3 regions of the Lysinibacillus sp. 1 U-2021 genome follow, and region 2 is predicted to be linked to each of the others. Evidence: riboswitches for the same ligand, from Rfam matches in the RefSeq annotation. Region 2 holds a riboswitch; each other region holds the start of a gene.
What was found. Region 2 has a riboswitch for thiamine pyrophosphate ahead of thiT (energy-coupled thiamine transporter ThiT). Riboswitches for the same ligand answer to the same signal wherever they lie in the genome.

Region 1 (7,987 bases), 2.4 Mb from region 2:
ACGGTTTTAGTTGTTGTTGGTTATTATTTCATGACAAGTCGTACGAGTAAAAGAATGGAGGGGCAACGATGAAGTCACTAATTCAAGCTACCATCGCCATCCTTGTCGTTTCAGCCCTTTTATTCTATGCGGCTGATGCCTTAAGTGCGGGTGGCGGTAAAAGTGGAAAAGACACGTTAACCATCTTTAACTGGGGAGAATATATTGATCCTGATTTGTTAAAAGAATTTGAAAAAGAAACAGGCATTCATGTCATCTATGAAACATTCGATTCCAATGAAGCTATGATGACAAAGATTCAGCAAGGCGGAACAGCCTACGATATTGCTGTCCCTTCTGAATATATGATTGAGAAGATGAAGGAAGAAGAATTATTGATTCCTTTAGATAAAACGAAAATCCCTAATTTTAAAAATATTGATCCTTACTTTTTAGATTTACCATTCGATGCTAACAATAAATATTCTGTCCCTTATTTTTGGGGAACAGTAGGTATTGTCTACAATCCAAGCCTTGTTGGAGACTTAGACTTCTCCTCTTGGGATGATTTATGGGACCCTTCTTTAAAGCGAAAAGTCTTTTTAGTAGATGGTGCGCGCGAAGTCATTGGGATGGGCTTAAACAGTCTTGGCTATTCTCTGAATTCACTAGATAATCAGGAACTTCGTGAAGCTACTGACAAACTAATCACCCTTGCACCAAATGTAAAAGCAATCATTGGAGATGAAATTACACCATTAATGATCAATAATGAAGCAACCGTTGCCCTTACGTGGTCTGGCCAAGCAGCTGACATGATGTATGAAAATGAAGAGTTAGACTTTGCTGTACCTGAGGAAGGCTCAAACTTATGGTTTGATAATATGGTCATCCCAAAGACATCGAAGAATATTGATGGTGCCCACGCCTTTATAAACTTCATGCTAAGTGCTGAATCAGGTGCTCAAAATGCCGATTTTGTAGGCTATTCTACGCCTAATCTTGCAGCTATGGACTTAATGGACGAAGAAGTTGTTTCTGACGAACGCTACTATCCTTCTGAAGAACAACGCGATACATTAGAGGTCTACAAAAACTTAGGACCTGATTATTTAGGGAAATACAACGAATTATTTTTAGAATTTAAAATGGGTATCCGATAATTCAACTAGCGAATTGACTTTTACATCAATTCGCTAGTTTTTTTCTCTGCTTATTTAACTGACTATTAAATAAGAACATTTTCAATTGACTATTTGCATTATTATATTTAGAAAATATTTTGTCTGAATTTTAATAGATTTTCACATCAGTATTCTTGTGATATTCCTTCTGATGCGCTATAACATCGCTACAATTTATAGCCATGCTTTATGCCATTACAGACAGACTCTCACATTTTTTAATTCTCACTTTATAAGAGAAGTCCATAGATTGTTGTTGCTTTACTAATTTATCCCCATAGCTTCTTTTCCCCTCAATTTTTATGACTAACATCTATTATTTCTTCATGCATAGGTGCGCGGATGAAAACTTTTGTGGAAAACCATTCTAAATATAGAACCAGTACGATAATCTTAACTATTAGCCAAGCAATAATTCTTTATGATAGACTGTACTATATTTGATTACAAAAAGGGGGTTCATTCGATGACCCAGCAGAAGTCCAATAAGGCGGCTTTGTATATTTTAATGTTTAATATGTTTATCGCAATGGGAAGTATTGGCATTATTATTCCTGTCATGCCAGAGTATTTAAAAATATTTGGTGCAGCAGGACAAGTTCTAGGTATGCTAATCGCAACGTTCGCCTTAGCTCAATTCGTATTTTCTCCTATTGCTGGGAATCTTTCAGATCAGTACGGACGAAAAAATTTAATTATTTTCGGTCTTATCGTAACAGGTCTTGCACAAATCGGATTTGGCCTTGCTACAGATGTATGGATGCTCTTTTTAGCACGATTTTTAGGTGGTCTAGGTTCCGCATTTGTTGCACCTCCTATTATGGCTTTTGTCGCTGACGTCACAACCTATGAAGAACGTGGGAAAGGTATGGGGATGTTGGGTGCCGCTATGTCTCTTGGCTTTATGATTGGACCTGGTATTGGTGGCTTTTTAGCAAAGGTAAGCTTACATTTCCCATTTTTCACAGCTGGAGCTGCAGCCATTGTAGCATCTATTTTATCTTACTTTTTATTACCTTCTACCAAACCAAACACTGCGCAACAGAAACAAAAGCAAGACAATCTGGCGAAGCAAATGGCTCGTTCCATACATATGCCTTATTTTGTTATGCTCATAATTATGCTGGTGTTCTCGTTTGGAATTGCAAATTTCCAAACGACATTGTCATTATTTGTGACAGAAAAGTTTAATTACACACCTGTAGATATAGCGATTATATTAGTTGTTGGTGGTGCTTTTGGAGTAGTAGTACAAATGTTTATTATTACACCACTGTTCAATCGTTATGGTGAAATGAAAGTAGTACTAGTAAATTTATTTATTGCATCCGTTGCTATTTTCTTAATATTATTTGTTTCTGGCTTTGCCCTTATTTTAGTTGTAGCAACAATTTTCTCTACAGCAACGACATTAATTCGTCCAGCTGTTAATACACTCATCTCAAAGCTTGCAGAGAAAGAGCAGGGATTTGCTGCGGGCTTGAATAATGCCTATATGAGCCTCGGAAATATGATTGGACCCGCTTTGGCAGGTTTATTATTTGACTGGAATATGAATAGCCCATATATTTTCGGTTCTATCATATTATTAGCCTGTTTCTTCCTTGCGCTCATCTGGACAGTGAAAAAAGCACCTCATTTAATGCATCCCGATACAAAATAGTCTGAAAAATCATTGACTATTTTTAGCAGTATGGTACATTATTGTTGATTCACAAAATTGAATGATTTTAACCACTAGGGGAGTCTTTAAAAGGCTGAGACGTATATGGTAATATACGGACCCTTTGAACCTGATCTAGTTCACACTAGCGGAGGGAAGTGGCGCTACTTGCTGTTGTCACTATATACACGCAAGGCCGCTTCCTATTGTTTAAAGGGGGTGGCCTTTTTATTTTTCCTCACGAACTTTACCAAAAGGAGTGAACTTTATGTCAATTCGTAAATTAACAGTCATGGCTTTATTAGTAGCCGTTGCTGTTGCAGGCTCTACTTTCGTATCCATCCCAACAGGCATCGCACGTGCTTACCCCGTTCAGCATGCGATTAATGTGATAGGAGCCATTATACTTGGGCCTGTACCAACTGTTATAGTTGCCTTTGTCACTGCCATCATTCGTATCCTTACTGGAACAGGCTCTCTACTAGCTATCCCTGGTAGTATCATCGGTGCGGTCTGTGCTGCTCTTGCCTATAAATATAGCAATAAAATGTGGTTAGCTGGTATCGGAGAGGTTATCGGAACGGGCATTCTGGCTTCACTTATTGCCGTCCCTTATGCAAAATTATTCATGGGAACATCTGTAGCAGCATTCTTCTTCCTACCAGCCTTTTTAACATCAAGTACGATCGGTGCTATTTTAGGTGTAATGGTTGCGAGTAGCTTGCGTAAAACAGAGCTCGTAAAGAGATTTAATTCTTCTCTTTATTAAGAGGTATTGGATTATGAGCATTCATTGAGCTGCGGGCAGTCCAATTTGGAGCGCCTTTCTCCTCCTTATGAGAAAAAGAGTCCACTTTGTAGATCATCTTCCCCTCTCTACAAAGGGGATAACTCTCTATTTCAAGCAACATAAAAAAAGCAGTGCAAAACTATTCGAGTTTGCACTGCTTCCTCTATTTAAGATCGTTTTTTCATGCCTTTTAACAACTGTGCTACATTTGTATCTTCTGCTTGTATAGTTTTTTCCTCAACCAGCGGCTCTTTTCTCTTCACATTCGTTAGGAAATTCCAACCAAAGCGTCTTATGGTAATATCAATAAAGAAAAGAAGCATACTTGCTAAGAGTAGCCATGTGGCAATATTTTGCCGATCTGCTCCTTTTGTCGTAAAGTCACGGAAAACATCTTGTGGTTCCTTTAAAACAGTGCCTCCTGTTCGTTTAGTTAACTCTTCTATCAGTTGGTTATTTACAGGGAGTAGTTCGTATTCAGCACTATAAGGAACACTTAGCCCTGCCTGATAAATGGCCTTCTTTTCATCTGCTACACGGAAGAAAATTAATCCAGGTTCAGCTTGTACTACAGCTCGAACTTGGGATGCGGAAATGGTTTCAAGTTGTGTTTCTAGCTCCTCCCCTGCCTCATTTACCGCTACAATATCTAAAAATGCAGCTTCATTTGTAGGGTCTGTAATCATAAAGGAACCATCTGCTTCCAATCTTACATCATAGGCTACATCATTGTAGCTTGGTAGCATCTGAGAAATAAGTGTTTGCCAAAATGCTCCCCAATTCTGCCATCTTGCCCAATCTCCTGTCCATTTACCCGTTGAATCAGATGTAAAGGCAAATGTTTTACCAAGACCATATTGCCACTGCGCTAACACAGGATCTTCCTTCTCGCTTTCTGCTACAACAGTAGCCCCCTGTTTTGCCGTTGTCCCAATATATGCATTCATTTGTGGGACCCCATTTGCAAACAGCGAGTTCCATCCTGCTGCATTATAAATTGCTGGATAGAATGGATTGTCCTCAATATAGGTGCGGGAAATCATAGCTGTTTCACGAGATAAAATAGACGGAATGGTTTGCTCATCTATGACATCATAGAAACGTCCACTACCCATGTCACTAAGCGCTTCTAATAAGTTCGCATCAGCATCTTGTCCAATCGCTACTGTCGATAAGGTTATACCATTTTCTTTTCCTTCAGTAATTAAATCCTCATAATTCCCTGCCTGTGATTGCCCATCTGTTAAGAGAATAATATGCTTACGTTGGAGCTTTAAATCAGCAAGGTTCTCGTAGGCTTTAGCTAATGAACTATAGATTTCTGTTCCCCCACCAGGTGTTACTGATAAAATAGTATCCACAGCCTCTTCTTTACTGCTAAGAGGCCCTGTCTCTATAATCTCCCAAGGACGATCATCAAAGGCAATGAATCCTAATGTATCCTCGTCTCGCAACATCTCAACAGAACGTGCCGCTGCTTCCTTAGCAAGCTCAAGCTTCGAGCCTTGCATACTGCCAGAACGGTCAAGTACAATCACTAACCCTAAGGAAGGTAATTGCTCTTTGCCCTTAATTTCCATTTCCACTGGCAATAAGGTTTCAATCGGTGTTTTAAAATAGCCGCCTAGACCAAAACTATTTTCTCCACCCACCATTGTAAAACCAACCCCAAAGTTTTTGACTGCTTGCTCAATAACACTCATTTTTGCTTCACCCACTAAATGACCTGGCACATTTTCGAAAATAATAGCATTATATTGCAAATAGCTGGACAGTTCATTTGGTAGACTGTCGGGCGCTACAACATCATAGGCAATGGATTGACTACCAAGTGCTGCTGCGATGGGTGAAGCTGTTTCATAACCATTAACGATTAATAAATGTGGTTCACTTTGAACCATTGTGACACTAGTTAACTTATTGTTTTCAAAAATGGCATCCTGACCAACTTGAACAACGGCTTCATATTTTACAAGTCCTTCAGCTGTTGCTGCATGTTTATAGGTAAACACATTCGTGCCTTCAGTCAGCTCAACTGCCTCTTTATGAATAAGCTCATCATTTTCATATAGTAATAGCTCGCCTTGGCCTGCTGATGTTGCATGTATGTCTGTCACTAATTGTTGTTGCTCTCCAACGTAAGCAACCTGAGGGGATACAAAGCTTTTTAGTGATACATCATTGACAACTGGTTGACTAAAAGGCTTAATATCCACACTAATATTAGAGCCTTTCAACTTCGTAGCAAATTCTAAAGCATCGCCCTTTGTCTCATTACCATCTGTTAATAGCACAAGACGAGTTGCTTTTTTAGGATCTATAATCCCTGAAGCAAGCTGTAGACTTTGTTCTATATTTGTTTGATCGGTAGCTTTAATTTCAGTTAGTTTCGGTACTTCCTTTAATGTTTTAGATAAAATGGCCTCTGTTTGTAAAGTAGAGGAAAATGAATAAATGCCCGCAAGCTGTGGTTCTTTTTTTGATTGGAGGCTCTCCTGTATAAACTGAACCATCTCATCTTCCGTACCATTCATAGAAGCAGAACGGTCTACTAAATAAATAATTTGTTCTTCTTTGATTGGTAATAATAGATATGGACCTGCGAGTGCAAAAACTAAACAGCCTGCTGCCACTATGCGAATAGTAAGTACAACAATATGACTTCTTTTAAGTCGCTGTCGCTCATGAAAGTATGTCCATCCAAAATACAAGAATAATGGAAGGAGTAACAACAATACTAACGGCATATCAATTCGTAAATCCACGACGTCGTTGCACCTCCCACTCTGAAACAAGCAATAGTAAAATAATTACAATTAGCCAAGGCACGAAAGAGGTCATCGACACTTCTTCCTTTCCATTGTCTGAAATATCACCTAATGTAAAACTTGTTCCTTGTTCAATGACACGTTCTTGTGCTTGCAATTGGACAATCAATTGTTTTTCCTCATTATTTGAGCGTACCATATAAATGCCTGGCTGTTTGGGCGCAGTTAGCATCCCCTTCGTAACAGACGAAAGAAACTCGTCTTCTTGCGAATAAACATTCCAGTCTCCTTGCGCTAAAGCAACTGCACGTTGTTCATTGGGTGAAAAAATCCCAAGTGACCCAACTGATTCTGTTAGCTGCTGCTCTGTACTCCATAGAAATAGTGGGAATGATGGATGTAAAGGCCAATCTGTATCAGCAATATCGGCTAAAACAACGATATCTCCTTTTGGGGAGCGTTGGATGAACGGCTCTTCTCCAACAGAAGCAATCGTTTCATAGTCCGCAAAGCCAGGATAAACAGCACTAACATAAACATCCTTTAGTTCACTAAAGGCAAATAATGCATCACTTCTAGTGCTTACCGTCCCATTCGCATCTACTTTTTCTGCATCATCACGACCAAATAATACGAGGGGATTGTCCATCTTTTCCAATAAGGCTGATTGGTTTGTGATTATGGTAGCATCTTGATTGTCAGCTACTTGCAAGGAAGGGACGATTTTTACGCCACTACTAACTGTTTGAAAACCTTTCTGTATCAGTTGATGCAAGCCTTGATCAACAATAATTTTTGACGTAGTCGTTTGTAGTAAAACTGTTTGTTGATTGTCTATGTCATAATCATCATTTGCATCAATAATAGCTGTCATGGATTTTGCTAAAGGCAAATCTTTAAATGTTTTCGTAATGGCTTCATTTGGAGGCACAACGACACTTTCTGCTACCAGCTCCTCACCCTCTGCATTATTCAATGCGAGTGTTACCTTTTGCTCGGTATTTGTATCATTATGGAGTTGTACAAGTGCCAGCGTAGCTTGTCCATCTGTCGTAGCAGCAAAGCGGGTGATAGCGATATTTGTTAAGTCTTTTGTAGCACCTCTTACTAGCCATTTCACAGAATCCTTGTCCATCGGTAATTGCTTTTTATCAAGTGTATCTGTAAAAACATAGATAGAAGTTGGTGTATCGCCCACAAATGCCTGTGCTACATCCAGCGCCTTATTCATTTCAGCAGTTTCATAGGTTATTTGTAAATCTTGAATAGCTTTTTTTATTTCACTCGTGTTTGTTTCTTGCTGTAAAACAGCTTTTGGTGCAGCACCAGTTGTAATTAATGTGACAGGTCGACCATTCAATTCATTCATCAAGTTCAGCATTTCCTGTTTATGAGCGTCAAAGGTTGATTGCTCTTTACCTGCCAGCATTGTGGCTGAAGTATCTACAATAAATATGGTTTGTGCACCAACAATGGTTGATTTTTTTATATAAGGATTCATCAATGCCAAAACAAGTAGCACTAAAGCAAGAAGCTGTAAATATAGTAGGGCATTTTTTTGTAGATGCTTTAAATAAGGCGATACTCGCGTTTCCTGCATAAT
Region 2 (7,987 bases):
CAAGCTGGCGCAGCTTATATAAATGTCTATGATGCCTTTGGTTTGAATGCAACCAACTACTTACCAAATAGTGCCGATGTTCATCCAAATATTGAAGGCTATCGACAAATGGCTAACTCATTTTTACAGATTTATAGTGGGAGTGATGCTTTAAACATCTCTTCAGCAGAATTGCCAGAGCCAAATCCCAAATCATTTGAGGAAATCCTAAAGCAACAATCATCAGCGAAGCCTCGGAAGCAAAATGTGGCACAACATCAATCTCCTCGTATGACTTACGTAATTCAGGGATTCCCAGGATATAAGGCATTTATCAAATACATCTAAATAATCGATATCTAAGGCATCTTACCTATTAAGATGCTTTTTTCTATGAAAACCAATTTTGGCTAGAACTACTAAACCTTTAGTGTGCACTAGATGGGGAATAGTCATGCTAAAATATAGAGAAGACTAGGAGGTACTAGAATGAAAATATTTCATACAGCAGATTGGCATTTAGGAAAGCTTGTTCAAGGTGTCTATATGACAGAAGATCAACATTATATTCTTCAACAATTTATACAAGCGATAGATGAGGAAAAACCAGATGTAATTATCATCGCAGGTGATTTATATGACCGTTCGATGCCTCCTATTGAGGCAGTTAATTTACTAAATGATGTATTAGCGAAAATAGTATTAGAAAAGAAGATTCCTGTTCTAGCAGTGGCGGGAAATCATGATAGTGCAGGTCGTTTAAATTTTGGTAGTCGTTTAATGAGTGATAGTGGTTTATATATTAAGGGCCAATTTACAAAAAATCATGCACCTATTGTTTTGAATGATCAACATGGAGAAGTACATTTTCATTTAGTGCCCTATGCAGAGCCAGCAGCTATTCGCAACATCTTTGAAGATGAGTCAATCCGTTCTCATCAAGACGCCATGCGAAAAATTATTGAGCATATCACAGAAGACATGGACACAAGTAAGCGTCATGTTTTTGTTGGACATGCCTTTGTGACGAAGTATGGTGAGGAGGAAGCAAATACTAGTGATTCCGAGCGACCCCTTTCCATTGGAGGCTCAGATTGTGTGAATGCAGCTTTATTCAAACCTTTTCACTATACGGCGCTTGGGCACTTACATAAGGCACATTTTGTTTTAAACGAAACCATACGCTATGCAGGCTCTATCTTAAAATACTCGTTATCTGAGCATTTACATGAGAAAGGTTTTTTAATCATTGAATTAGACGAGCAAGGTAACACCACAGTAAGTAAAAGAAAGCTTGTGCCAAGAAGAGATCTACGAGTAATAGAAGGTCAATTAGAGGAGTTATTAACCCTCACACCAAGTGAGGATTATGTCTTTGTTAGATTGACGGATAAAATATCTGTGACTTCACCAATGGAACGCATTCGTAGTGTATTTCCGCACGCTATGCATGTGGAGCGGAAGGTACTAAGACAAGATATGCCACGTGAACTACAAGTAGTAGAAGCTGAAAAACTAGAAGATATTGATTTATTCCGTTCATTCTTCACCAATATTATTGGCATTCAGCCTGATGAAGATACGGAACGCCTATTCACAGAGATGTTACAGGAGTTATTAGATGAGGAGCGAGAGACTGTAAAATGAAGCCTTTAAAGTTAACAATTACAGCGTTTGGTCCCTATAAAGACACGGAAGTAATTGATTTTCAAGAGCTAGGGGAGCATCGATTGTTTGCCATTTCTGGAAAAACTGGTGCTGGTAAAACAACCATTTTCGATGCTATTTGCTATGCTCTTTACGGATCAGGTAGTGGGGAGGACCGGCAGGATACAGCTTTACTAAGAAGCGGCTTTGCACATGATGAAGTTTATACAGCTGTAGAACTCGTCTTTGAAATGCATGGAAAAGTCTATCAAATAGTACGACAGCCAGGTCATATTAAAGAAAAAAATAAAACGGTTACTGGAAAGAAAATAGAGCTAGCAGAAGTAAAAGAGGGAAAGCTGGATTATAGCATTGTAGAGAAACAGCAAACGCTTGAAGTCGATAAGAAATTGCAGGAAATTATAGGTCTCACAAAAGATCAATTTAGCCAGATTGTCATGCTACCTCAAGGTGAATTTAGAAAACTATTAACCTCTGATTCAACAAATAAAGAAGTAATTTTACGGAAAATCTTTAAAACTGATCGTTTCGGTGTCATGGCAAAAAAGCTTGATGCCAAGCGTAAAGAAGCAGAAAGTGATCTTGAACGTGCCAAACAATTAAAAGAACATTTACTTGGTCAAATTGTGGGCGCCTTACCACAACGTTCTTCCGCTTTATTCACATTGATTGCGGATAATACCGAAAATTTACATCAACTGACAGAGGCACTTGATGAGGAGCTTAGCTACTATAAGAAATGTGGAGAAGATGAACAGTCATACTATGAAGAAGCGTATAGCCTTCATCAAAAAGAGCAGGAATATTATCGCTTAGCAAAAACGCTAAATGAGCAATTTGATGAACAAGCTAATCGACAGCAACGGCTGCAAATGCTTTTACAACAGCAGGATGTATACCAAGCAAAGGAGAAGGAGATTGCTTTGGCAGAACAAGCAGAGCGACTTGTGCTCCTCGAACAACAATGCAAGGATTTACGTGCTGAACTGAATGTAAAAGAACTAGCTTTTCAACAAGCAAAAGTTACGCAACAGCAGTCACAAGAAAAGTTGCAAGAAGCACAAGAAAAATATGAGATAGAGCAGGCTAAAGAATCTGAACGACAGCAAATCTTACAGCAGGAAATGCAGATGCTAGCGCTTTTACCGAAATTTGAAGCCTATGAAAACAATATACAACAGCTGCAAATAGCGGAGCAATATGCTGAAAATGCAAAACGAGCAGTAAATGATAACATCAAACTTTTGGAAAATGAACAAAAGCAATTACAGCATTTTTCTCAATCAGTAGAAGGCTATGAAAAACAGGTTGAACCCTATGAAAGCTATTTAGAACAATTACCGAAACTACGGGAACAGGTTGCTTTAATCAAGCAAGCAGAGAAATATAAACATGTCGTAGAGTTAGCTAAGCAGGATGTAGTTGCTTCAGAAAGTCTCTATCAAGAAAGTAAAGAGGCTCTTCAACTTTTGCAGCAACGATGGCTGACGAGTCAAGCTAGTATTTTAGCAGAACAGCTGAAGGAAGGAGAACCCTGTCCTGTTTGTGGTAGTATGACACATCAGAAAGCACACAATGAGCAACTGGAAATTATTGAGCTTGCTCAAGTGGAAGCATTGAGAGCGAAGGCATCATCAGACGAGCGTAAGTATTTAGAGAAAGAGGCATTTTTAGCATCAGTGCAGCAGCTTCTTCAAGATACATGGCAACAACTTGAGGCGCAGCATATTAAACAAGAAGACCAACCACAGATCATCGCTACTTTACATGAAGTGGAACAAGAGATTGCAGCATTAAAAATTATTCAACATCAATTAGCTGATGTGCGATTAAAAATAAAGCATCAGCATGATCGAATAGAGCAGCTACGAAATAAGCATATGAAGCTAGAGCAATATTTAGCAGAGCAGATAAAAGAATGGACAAAATTACAAGCGGTTGTAGACGAACAACTTAAGCAGATGCCCCCTAATTTACCAACTTTACAGCAATTAAAGCAACAACTTAATGAAGTTAGTAAACAGAAAGAAGGGCTTCAAAAAAGTTGGCAAGTGAGTCAAGAAAATTTGCATGTAGCAAAGGAAGCAGCTAGCAATGCAACACTAACAGTAGAAATTGCCAAACAGTCCTTTGAGGAATTACAGCTTAAAATGAATGAAAAGCTTCAGCAATTTTCAGCAGATATGCAAGAAATAGGTTTCGAAAGCTATGAGGCTTATGCAACTGCTAAACGGAGTGCCATACAATTGGATGCACTTCGAAAAGCATGTAGCGACTATGCTTTACAAGTACACACGTTGCAAATTCAGATTACCGAAGGGGCTACATACCTTCAAGGAAAAGAGAAGCAAGATTTAGAGGCGATGGAAGCAAGAGTAGAACAGCATCGAGTTTCCTATGAGGAAGCATTTAAACGTTTACAACAGATCAATGGCTTTATACAAGCATGCCAAGGCTTTAGTGAAAAGGTGGAAGAAATAGCGAAAGAGCTTCATTTACTTGAACAAGAAGCAGGGCGAGTAAAGGAGCTCTATGGATTATTAAATGGACAAAACTCGAAAAAGCTATCCTTTGAGCGTTATATACAAATTAACTACTTAGATCAAATTACAGAAGCTGCCAATATACGTCTGTATCATTTATCAAACGGTCAATTTGAGCTTAGACGTTCAGATAGATTAGAAAAGCATGCGAAGCAAAGTGGCCTTGGTCTTGATGTTTATGATGCTTATACAGATCAATTACGAGATGTCAAAACTTTATCAGGTGGCGAAAAATTTAATGCTTCGTTGAGCCTTGCATTGGGGATGGCAGATGTGATTCAAAGCTACCAAGGTAATATTCATATTGAAACGATGTTTATTGATGAGGGCTTTGGCTCGCTCGATGAGGAATCACTAAATAAAGCAATCGATACATTAATTGATTTGCAGGATTCGGGTCGTATGATTGGCGTTATTTCGCATGTACCTGAATTGAAATCTGCAATGCCAGCAGTTTTACATGTAGAAAAAACATTGAATGGCCATAGTCAAACCCATTTTGAAGTGAAATAAAACGAAGGCGTATTTCCTCTAAAAGGAATACGCCTTCATTTTATTTTTTTCGAGTGGTGGTTGTAGGCGTTGTGCCCTTTTTTGCAGCCATTACTTTTTTTACGATAGGAATAACAATAGGTGCTAACTTAACGGCGGTTTTTACAACGTTTGATACTTTCATCCCAAAACAGCTCCTTTTACAATTACTACTACCTGTTTCACTTAAAAATAAAACATTAACGGATAACACGAACAGCCTGAATTATATTCCAAATCACAATACCTAGTGAGACGAGAGCATAGATGGCGAATGAAGCAAACCAAATAATCATCACCGTCTTGTTATTGGAGGTTGGATCTAAACTAAATGTAGAAAAAACAAAGACAATAAAGAATAGAATGCCAAAAACAAAAGGTATTAAATGAGAGACAAGTGCACGAATCGAATGGCTTTTTACATCACTGTCTTTTGTTACAAAATATACAATTAATGGAACGATAAAAGGGGCGAAGAAAATACTAAGATAACTAAAGGCAGCTAAAATTTTTTGATTCTCCATAGTTGTACCTCCTTTTTAAATATTTACGCATGAAAAACAGCAAAGTTTCAAAAAAATGATGTATGGAAGGTTGTAATCCTTTAATCCTTTGCGTACAATGAGAGTGTTCAAATAAATTCAGATGTAACGACCACAAGGGGAGCTGATGATGTCAGCTGAGACTGGGCACGTAATGCCTTGACTCTTCGAACCTGTAAGTTAACGCTTGCGTAGGGATGTGGATAGAAACCGACACTTGTACGATGTGAGGCTCTGTCCTGACATCGTTTTTTCGTCCTTAAAGGAAAAAAGGTGTCAGAAAGAGACATATCAGCGCTTTTCTATTCCTGCTCTTGTATCCTACATCGGAACAAAGGAGAGAATATGTATGGACAAAAAAAGACTATTAATGCTAGTGGAGATTGCGATTTTTGCAGCGATTGGTCTCGTACTGGATCAGGTTTCCTTTAAAGTATGGGCACAAGGCGGCTCAGTTAGTCTTGTTATGGTACCAATTATGTTAATAGCATTTCGCTGGGGCTTAATAGCTGGGCTAACAACTGGATTACTCGTAGGTGTAATGCAAACCATGTTTGGTGCTACGATTGTGCACTGGCTACAAGGATTCCTGGATTATGGAGTTGCTTTTACAGTTGTAGGATTAGCGGCGGTTGTACGTGGACCAGTGTTAGACGCTGCTAAACATATGAACAAAACAAAAATGGCACTTTATATAATCATAGGTACCGTTTTCGCAGGCCTCTTACGATACACAGCACATACAATTGCTGGTGCTGTATTTTTTGCCGAATATGCTGGTGACCAAAATGCATGGATCTATTCCATCATCTACAATGGTACATATATGCTACCAGCAACCATTTTAACGGCGGTCGTTGGTGTTCTTTTATTCACAGCCGCTCCACAATTAATGCAAAGAAAATTTTAATGCTAGTCCCTTCACATGAGTGGAGGGACTTTTTTGTCGTGAATAACTCTTTTAGCACTTTGCAAAGTAGGAAAGCATACAATATTTAAAGCGTTTATCGTTATACGCATAAAAAGTTATGTTATATTAAAGAATAGATATTAGATGAAAGGGACGTTATACATGATTGTAAAAACGCAAGAAGAGATTGAAGCTTTTAAAAAAATAGGACGCATTTGTGCTGAAATTCGCGAAGCAATGAAAGCTGCCACAAAACCAGGTGTTACAACACTTGAGCTTGATGAAATTGCTGGTCGCATGTTTGCAGAGGCAGGCGCTATTTCAGGACCAAAGGGAGAATATGATTTTCCAGGGTATACATGTATTAGCGTCAATGAAGAAGTAGCACATGGTATTCCAGGAAAGCGTGTTATTCAAGAGGGAGATATCGTAAATATTGATGTTTCAGGCTCTTTAAATGGCTATTTTGCTGACACAGGTATTTCATTTGTTGTGGGTGATGGCTATGAGGACAAAGAAAAGCTTTGCCGTGTTGCTAAAAGTGCCTTTGATCGAGCAATGACAAAGGTAAAGGCTGGATCTAAATTAAATCAAATTGGTAAAGCTGTTGAACGCGAGGCAAATGCTAATGGGTTAACTGTTATTATGAATTTAACAGGTCATGGCTTAGGTCAATCTTTACATGATGAACCAAACCATATTTTAAATTATTACGATGCATGGGATACTACTATTATGAAAGAAGGTATGGTCCTTGCGGTTGAGCCATTTATCTCAGCAAAGGCAGAGCATATCGTAGAAGCAGGTGATGGCTGGACATTCGTGACACCTGATAAATCACTTGTAGCTCAAATCGAACATTCAGTCATTGTAACAAAAGATAAACCAATTATCTTAACGTCATTAGACGAAGAATAAGATGTAATGAAAAATCCTGCTAACCAAATTATTTTTGGTTAGCAGGATTTTTTTTAATAAATAAAATGCCAACAAAGAGAACACCACATAAAAATAAAGCGGCTGTAGTGACAAGTAGCTCATCAAAACCATTATGTATGGCGATTCCAATATAAGCCCAAATAAAAACACTTGGATACATAACATCAAAGTGATGGAAACGGATATGTAGCGCAATGGCTCCACCTAAAGTAAGTAAAATCACTGCCCAAAGAGGTGTGCTAAGACCAAAGCCGTTCCAACCATAAGCCGTTAACGTAAAGCTTGTATTTGTGATAAAAATAAATGTCATCCATGCTAAATAAACAGAGAAAGGAATACGACCAAACAAGGATTTGTCCTGAAGAGGGTACGTATTATACAACATAAATAAATACAAGACTAAGAGTAATGTAATGCCAAGAGAAACAATAAATAACTCATGGTGCCAGACATATATCGTCAATGCTTGTAATATATTTATGCAGCTAAAAAGCGCAGACTGTTTCAAAGTTGTCTTTTTCATGTTCATAACTAACCAATAACCGAGTAAAAAATAAATGATAATCCAAATTACATGACTTACACTAACTGGTGCAAATACAACAGAAAAACGATTAGCGATTTCTAGCGAAGATTGACCGTTGATGTTCACGAAAAAGGATGAAAAGGTTAGGATGATTGAGACAAGATAAGAGATTGTCATCATGATAAACCGAGGCATGTTTTCCTCTCCCTTCGTGTTAGATTGTATAGGGAAAAGACAAATAAGTATAGTACTGTCACTTTTTTTATTATAACGGAAATTTCCAACAATGTATCGTGTTGTTTTACTATTAATACCTACAATTTACCATGTCTGATAGGCATCCACATAT
Region 3 (7,987 bases), 1.7 Mb from region 2:
GAGTGTTAGCATTCCGTAAACCCATAAGATGGCAGCCTTTTGCTCTTGGTGGAGGTCAGGAATTTGGTATGCGTAGTGGTACTGTAGCAGTTCCGCAAGCTGTTGCTTTAGCGAAAGCGGCTCGACTTGCTGTTGAAACCATGAATGAACGCACAAAAAAATACCGTCAATGGCATGATGAAATCCGAACTCAGCTAGAAAGTTATGGCGAAGCAGTCCATGTTTTATCAACCCCACAGGGAGCTGCGCATATTGTGTCATTTAGTGTTCGTGATTTAAAAGGGGAAGTCATTATTAATGCTATGCAAAAACGTGGTGTCATTGTGTCGACATCAAGTGCATGTTCTTCCAAGCAAACGAAAACAAGTCATGTCGTCGAGGCGCTTCACCTTGATGAGCATTATAAAAAAGGCGTGATTCGCCTTAGCTTTGGCGCACATAACACAATAGAAGATATAGAAAACTTTAAACAAGTACTAGCAGAAGTAATGTTGGAACTCAAAGGAGAAAATAAGTAAATGATTTGGAAAGAAATTTTAATTAGATATGGTGAGCTTTCTACAAAAGGTCGCAACAAAATGGATTTTATCCGCCGTTTACGTGAAAATATTCGTCATGCCTTTGCAGATTTAGGACAACTGCATATTCGCACAGAACGTGACCGTATGTTTATTGCCATAGAAGACGAAGCACAAATGCAAATGCTAATTACAGGTTTACCTAAAATTTTTGGTATTCAATCATTTAGTCCTGTCGCTGCATGCGAAAAAGATATGGACAGTATGAAAAAGCTCGCTATCACGATTATGGAGACATTTAAAGACGAGCCCCATACATTTAAAGTAGAGGTAAAACGTACTGATAAAACATTTCCTTTAGAATCTCATGCCATCCAACGTGAGATCGGTGGCTATGTTTTACCGCAATTTCAAAATTTATCTGTTAAAGTGAAGCAGCCTGATATTGAGCTACGTGTAGAAGTTCGCCATGATGCAACTTATATGATGGCACAAGTCTTACCTGGTGCAGGTGGAATGCCAGTAGGATCAAATGGCAAGTCTTTATTAATGCTATCTGGTGGTATTGATAGCCCTGTTGCTGGTTATTTAATGATGAAGCGTGGTGTGCGATTAGAGGCTATTCACTTCTTTAGTCCACCTTATACAAGCCAAAATTCATTGGAAAAGGTTAAAGTGCTTGCCAATGAATTAACAAAATTTGGTGCTAGTATTCGTTTGCATGTCATTCCTTTTACTGAAATACAAGTTCTTATTAAAGAAAAAGTACCTTCTAATGTATCGATGACGACAACTCGCCGAATGATGTTGAAGGTTGCTGATCAGGTGCGTGAGGAAATTGGTGCACTTGCTATTGTAACGGGTGAAAGTCTTGGACAAGTAGCGAGTCAAACGCTTGAAAGCTTAACAGCAATAAACGCAGTAACAAATACACCTATCCTTCGTCCACTGATTTCAACAGATAAATTAGAAATTATTGATATTGCGGAAAAAATCGGCACATACGAAACATCTATACAGCCATTTGAAGATTGCTGCACGATTTTTACACCAGCTAGTCCAAAAACAAAACCGAAGCTTGAAAAGGTTGAGCATTATGAAAGCTTCTCTGACTTTGATGAATTGATCGAGCGAGCAGTGAAGAATCGCGAGGTCTATATTTTCCCTAAGAAAGAGGAACAGCAAGATAAATTTGCAGATCTACTATAAGGATTTAAAAGCCGTCTCAAAGCCCATTTTGAGACGGCTTTTTTGTATGGATAGCGTTATTCCAATAGAGGTACAATTTACCTCTAAATTTTTTGTATTAAAAATCTAATATCGCACATTCTATATTCACAAGGAGGTGAGAAACATGGCTTCAAACAACAACCGTAGTTCAAACCAGCTTGCAGTACCTGGTGTACAACAAGCACTAGATCAAATGAAATACGAAATTGCACAAGAATTTGGTGTTCAATTAGGAGCTGAAGCTTCAGCTCGTGCCAACGGTTCCGTTGGTGGTGAAATCACTAAACGTCTTGTACAAATGGCAGAATCTCAATTAAAAGGTATGCCAAACAACAACCAATAAATGCTGATTAAGCATTTATAAACTTAAAACCAGTGACCGTAAAAGGCACTGGTTTTAGTTTGTTTATTGATCATTTATTTATACAAGATAGGGATTTAAATGTAGCTACTGTATAATCAACATTTTTGCTTTGACAAATAGCTGAAATAACCGCAACACCATCAACCCCCGTTTGAAATACAGAATGTGCATTTGCGAAATTTATTCCGCCAATTGCTACAATTGGTAATTCAGGATGCAGAGAATGAGCCTCCTGTAAAAAAGATGTGCCACATGGTGGTTGAGCATCGCTTTTAGAGGACGTTGGGAAGATTGGGCCGATGCCGACATAATCAGCTTGATGGTTCATAGCTATTTGCAATTCTTCCTCGCTATGGACAGATACACCAAGAATCATGTTCCCAATTCTTTTACGTGCTACACCTACAGGTAAATCATCTTGCCCGATATGAACACCATCAGCTCCGAGTCGTATCGCTAGATCAACATCGTCATTAATGATAAAGGGCACATTATAGTGATGACATAGTTGTTGACATTGGCGTGCAAACTGTTCATAGGCAAGTCCCGTTAATGCGTGAGGACCTTTTTCACGAAATTGAAACATTGTAATGCCTGCTTGCAAGGCTTTTTCGAGGATATAGATAGGTTCTTCTTGAGAAGGAACATTGCTCGTACCCATAATAAAATAAAGCTGCAAATCCTCACGTTTCATGAATAATCACCTCACAGGCTTCCTTATGCTGTTGATAAGCAAAATGATTAGTGGGTCCATGACCATTTCCAATCGATAAATTATACATAATAGCTAATTGAATAAATTTTTTAGCTTCTATAATGGCATTTTCCAGAGCAAATCCTTGTCCAAGAAAAGCAGTAAGTGCTGCGGAAAATGTACATCCAGTACCATGCGTATTTTTTGTTTGGATGCGAGGAGACTGCATCGAAAAAGAACGCCCATTTTTTAAAAATACGTAATCAATGGCATAAAGTGGATCTGCTAAATGACCACCTTTAATGATGACACATTGTACACCTAGCTGTAACAAGCTTTGAGCTACTTCTTTCATATCTTCAAAATGATGAATAGATCTCCCAGTAAGTGTCTCTGCCTCGGGTATATTGGGCGTAACAACCGTAGCAAGTGGTAATAAAGTTGAGCGTAAGGCATCGATAGCTTCTGGCTGTAATAGGCTTTCCCCACCTTTTGCAATCATCACTGGATCAACAATCAGTGGAATGTTTAGCTCCCTGATCTTGTGTGCAATTGCTGTGATAATTTCTGAGGAATAAAGCATTCCTGTTTTAATCGCAGCGATTGGAAAATCTTCTACTAAGGCTTCTAATTGTTTTTTTATAAAGGAAACGTCAATCGGGCAAACACCTGTTACACCCAAAGTATTTTGAGCAGTTAGAGCAGTAATAACAGAAGTACCAAACACTTCTAATTCCTGAAATGTTTTTAAATCAGCCTGTATACCCGCGCCACCACCACTATCTGAGCCAGCGATTGTTGTTACAATATGCATGAAGCTGCACCATCCTTTGATAAGCGATGTATAGCATTGAGTAAGGCTATTTGAAAATCACCAATGTCTGCAGTAAATGCGGATGCCAGTACACCTGCTTTTTTATAGTAAGTAAGTGTTTCTGTTAATTGTTGGTAAGGATTATGGCTTACACTATAGGCTGCGCCACAAATTGCGCTAAGTAAACAACCTGTACCCGTTACTTCCGTCATTTGTGGATGACCACCAGCAATCCATTGGCTATGCTTGCCATCAGTTATAAAATCGTGTTCTCCTGTGACAATAACAATGCATTGATAGCGTTGAGCCAATGATGTGGCTTCTAATTCCATAGCGATAGTGCCATGACCACTATCGACACCTTTTTGTTGCCAATTTACACCAGCTATTGCTGCTAGCTCGCCGAGATTACAGCGAATCACCGCAAATTGTATGTTTTCCAGTAAGTATCTTACGGTTTCCTTACGATAAGTTGTGGCTCCAACTCCGACAGGATCTAAAATAACAGGAATACCAAGTTTATTGGCTTTTTCGCCTGCTAATAACATGGCACTTTTTGTGCGATCATTAAGTGTTCCAATATTAATTAATAATGCTTGAGCAATGGCCACCATCTCCTCTACCTCTTGGCAGTCATCGGCCATTACTGGTGAAGCACCTATCGCCAATAAACCATTTGCTTGAAAATTTGCCACTACATAATTGGTAATACAATGGATAAGTGGTTGCTGTTGACGAATTGTTTGAAAAATCATTGTAGTCCTCCTTTAGGGATGGACGTAAGCATGCAAAAAAGGCTCTTTTTGTGTAAAAATGCACGAAAAGAGCCTTTCATCTGAAAACGATGTTTATTGCTCCCTACGTCAGTATTAACTAACAGGTTCAAAGGGTCAGGTTTTACCTTCTCAACTCTTACGAGTCCCCCTGCAATCTTGCTTTTAGTTGACCAAAATGTACCATACTTTTCAGTTGTATTCAATAGCAAGTTTTCCTATAGATAAAATGTGACCGATGCCATATAGGAGAGTATGATAGTTGTCATGACTTTACCGAAATTAAGCACAAACCATTGAAAATGCTGAAAAAAGAGTCTTATAATGTGTCATAACAAAAGGGGGCAATTGCCATGAAAAGACAAGATTTAGTTGCACCAGAATGGTATAACATAGTAGAGGAAATTGAAAAATATGCTCAGGATGCAACCAAAAATGCTTTAATTATTTATGAGGAAAACCAAGACATCCAATGTATTACATATGCACATTTATTGGAAAAAGCGAATCAAGCAGCACATGTATTCACTAAGCAAGGTTTAAAGAAAGGTGATGTCATTTTAGTGATGGTACCACGTTCAGTGGAAGCATATATAGTGTATATTGCTGCATTGAAAGCGGGTTTAACGATTATTCCAAGTTCTGAGATGTTAAGAACAAAGGATATTGAGTATCGAATTCATCATGCAAATGCTAAAGCAGTTATTGCATTCGAACCCTATATTGAACAGTTCGATAAAGTTGGAAATTTACAAGACATACTGCAATTTGTCATAGGGAATGCACATGAACCTTGGCAGAACATACTTGAAAAAATGAATAATCAACCTACAACCTACATAAATCCTATCCCAACAAAAAGTACAGACCATGCATTTTTAGCCTATACAAGCGGAACAACAGGAAATCCAAAAGCAGCAGTGCATACGCATAGTTGGGGCTATGCTCATTTACGAACAACAGCACCACATTGGTTGGGGGTACAAGAAAATGATATTGTTTGGGCGACTGCAGCACCAGGATGGCAAAAATGGATATGGAGTCCGTTTCTAGCTACTTTAGGTAGTGGTGCTACTGCATTTGTCTACAAAGGTAAATTTGAAGCAGCTTGTTATTTAGCATTGCTTGAGCGATTCAAAATCAATGTATTATGCTGTACACCAACTGAATATCGTTTTATGGCAGCGCTTGAAGATTTATATGAATATGATTTAAGTGCGATTCGCCAAGCTGTATCAGCTGGTGAGCCATTAAATAGTGAGGTCATTAGAGTATTCTTGGAAACATTCAAATTACAAGTGCGAGATGGCTATGGACAAACAGAAAATACATTATTGGTAGGCACAATGGTAGGAATGGACGCAAGAGTTGGGTCGATGGGAAAACCTACTCCTGGCAACACTGTTGAAATTATTAATGATTTGGGCAAACCCGTTGCAATCGGAGAAGTTGGTGATATTGCTGTTCATCGTGAAACACCAGCCCTCTTTAAAAAATATTTAAATGATCCTGAACGTACAAATTTACAATTTCGTGGGGATTGGTATATTACAGGAGATCGTGCCTATAAAGATGAAGATGGCTACTTTTGGTTTGACGGACGAGGAGACGATGTTATTATTTCCTCAGGCTATACAATTGGCCCTTTTGAAGTAGAGGATGCTTTAATGAAGCATCCAGCTGTAAAAGAGGCTGCTGTTATAGCGAGCCCTGATAAAGTAAGAGGAAATATTGTCAAGGCATTTATTGTTCTGCGCGATGGTGAAAAAGGTGATGGAGCGCTTATTCAAACACTCCAAAGTCATGTTAAATCATTGACTGCTCCTTATAAATATCCACGTGCTATTGAATTTGTAGAGGAACTACCAAAAACATCTTCTGGGAAAATTAGACGTGTCGAATTACGACAACAAGAAATTAAACACCTCCAATTCTAATTCATTTCCTAGGAAATAATGTCGAAAATCAAAGTTCATCAAAGGTATGGACTTTGATTTTTTTATTTTTTTTAGGTAAGGTAATATGAGGAAATACATAGCTTAAAGCTTTTTGTGTTTAATTATTGCAAAAAAATGAAACAAATTGGCAAGTCATACGTATTACGTGTTGAGGAGGCGGAAAGACATGAATGTAAAAAGGTGGGTTGCTTTAGTAGTGGCAGGTGTTCTCTTACTATTTTCGTTAGGAATTAATACCATTTTTGCGCTATTTAAAGCAGATTTCCTAGGTAATTTTGATAGCTTAATGGCAGGTAATAGCTTAGATGTATATGAAAATGTCATTGAAGGGGAAAATTTTGATAAGCGAATTGCTTATTTAAAGGTAGATGGAACGATTCAAGATATCGGCTCAAGTACATTGTGGCAACCAGTTGCCTATGATCATCAATTTTTCTTAGAACAATTGGATAATATTTTATATGATGAGTCCATACAGGGTGTTGTCTTAAGCGTTAATTCACCAGGTGGTGGTGTAAAGGAATCTGCAGATATCTATAAAAAGCTACTAAAAATCAAAGAAGAACGACAAATACCAATTTATGTATCGATGGATTCTATGGCAGCTTCAGGTGGTTATTATATTTCGGCACCAGCAGATAAAATATTTGCCCATCGTGATACAATAACAGGTTCTATTGGTGTCATCATGCAATCTATTAACTATCAAGAGCTGGCTGAAAAAGTAGGGGTCAAATTTGAGACGTTTAAATCAGGAGAGCATAAAGATATGCTAAGTCCAATGCGTGAAGTGACAGAAGAGGAACGTGCAATGATGCAAGATATGATTAATGAAACGTACGAAGAATTTGTAGATATTGTAGAGCAGGGACGTAATATGTCTGAAGCAGAAGTGAAGAAGGTTGCAGATGGTCGTATTCTTGGCGGTACAAAAGCGCTTGAAGCAGGGTTAATTGATGAAATTGGTGATGAAGAAGCGGCCATTGCAGCTCTTCGTGAGGATTATGGACTTGAAGATGCGGCTTTATTTGAGTATTCATACGATATGGGTGGCTGGCAATCATACGTAGGTATGAAAATTGGCTCCATGTTCGGTCCCTCTGCCGAGGAAAAAATGCTAATGAAAATCATGACGGACTATAGCGCACCGAAAATGATGTATCTATATGGGGAATACTAGGAGGGAGCACAATGACAAACAATGAAATTGTTATGCAAGGTTCACCCTCATTGGAAAATGGCTTCTATATAAACACTTCAGGAGAATCAGCAAATGAAAAAAACTATGCATTAAAAACTGCTGGTTTTTGGGTACGATTTTGGGCATTTTTATTAGATGGATTCATTATTTCTGCTGTAGGAGGAATACTCGTCAATCCTATCTTTTATTTAATGGATTGGTCCTTATCTGATTCTGTTTGGTATGCGCCGATTTCTATTATTACAGCAATTTTCTACTATAGTTATTTTGTGCTGATGACAAAGTTCTTTGGACAAACGCTAGGGAAAATGGTGTTTGGATTACGTGTCATTTCATTAAAGCACGATCAGTTAACTTGGTCAGATGTGTTATTCCGTGATTGGATTGGTCGTATCATCAATAATATTTTTATGCCACTGTATATTTTGGTAGTGA

Region 1: it holds a riboswitch for thiamine pyrophosphate, as region 2 does, so the genes downstream of both, thiW (energy coupling factor transporter S component ThiW) here and thiT (energy-coupled thiamine transporter ThiT) in region 2, are expected to answer to the same signal.
Region 3: it holds a riboswitch for thiamine pyrophosphate, as region 2 does, so the genes downstream of both, thiM (hydroxyethylthiazole kinase) here and thiT (energy-coupled thiamine transporter ThiT) in region 2, are expected to answer to the same signal.

Annotation. Positions count from the first base shown of each region.
Region 1 covers NZ_CP123966.1:1,581,088-1,589,074, reverse strand. The annotation lists gene QH639_RS08150 (ABC transporter permease) at 1-72, shown strand, start outside; gene QH639_RS08145 (ABC transporter substrate-binding protein) at 69-1,142, shown strand; gene QH639_RS08140 (MFS transporter) at 1,630-2,826, shown strand; TPP riboswitch at 2,893-3,000, shown strand; gene thiW (energy coupling factor transporter S component ThiW) at 3,095-3,595, shown strand; gene QH639_RS08130 (VWA domain-containing protein) at 3,784-6,381, opposite strand; gene QH639_RS08125 (vWA domain-containing protein) at 6,365-7,987, opposite strand, start outside.
Region 2 covers NZ_CP123966.1:3,985,512-3,993,498, reverse strand. The annotation lists gene QH639_RS21185 (SGNH/GDSL hydrolase family protein) at 1-327, shown strand, start outside; gene QH639_RS21180 (exonuclease SbcCD subunit D) at 469-1,626, shown strand; gene QH639_RS21175 (AAA family ATPase) at 1,623-4,703, shown strand; gene QH639_RS21170 (hypothetical protein) at 4,744-4,866, opposite strand; gene QH639_RS21165 (magnetosome magnetite crystal formation protein family) at 4,922-5,245, opposite strand; TPP riboswitch at 5,371-5,478, shown strand; gene thiT (energy-coupled thiamine transporter ThiT) at 5,613-6,173, shown strand; gene map (type I methionyl aminopeptidase) at 6,336-7,091, shown strand; gene QH639_RS21150 (hypothetical protein) at 7,120-7,833, opposite strand.
Region 3 covers NZ_CP123966.1:2,317,937-2,325,923, reverse strand. The annotation lists gene QH639_RS11775 (cysteine desulfurase family protein) at 1-518, shown strand, start outside; gene thiI (tRNA uracil 4-sulfurtransferase ThiI) at 519-1,727, shown strand; gene QH639_RS11765 (alpha/beta-type small acid-soluble spore protein) at 1,873-2,091, shown strand; gene thiE (thiamine phosphate synthase) at 2,162-2,806, opposite strand; gene thiD (bifunctional hydroxymethylpyrimidine kinase/phosphomethylpyrimidine kinase) at 2,796-3,620, opposite strand; gene thiM (hydroxyethylthiazole kinase) at 3,608-4,375, opposite strand; TPP riboswitch at 4,459-4,556, opposite strand; gene mbcS (acyl-CoA synthetase MbcS) at 4,747-6,330, shown strand; gene sppA (signal peptide peptidase SppA) at 6,518-7,531, shown strand; gene QH639_RS11735 (RDD family protein) at 7,543-7,987, shown strand, end outside.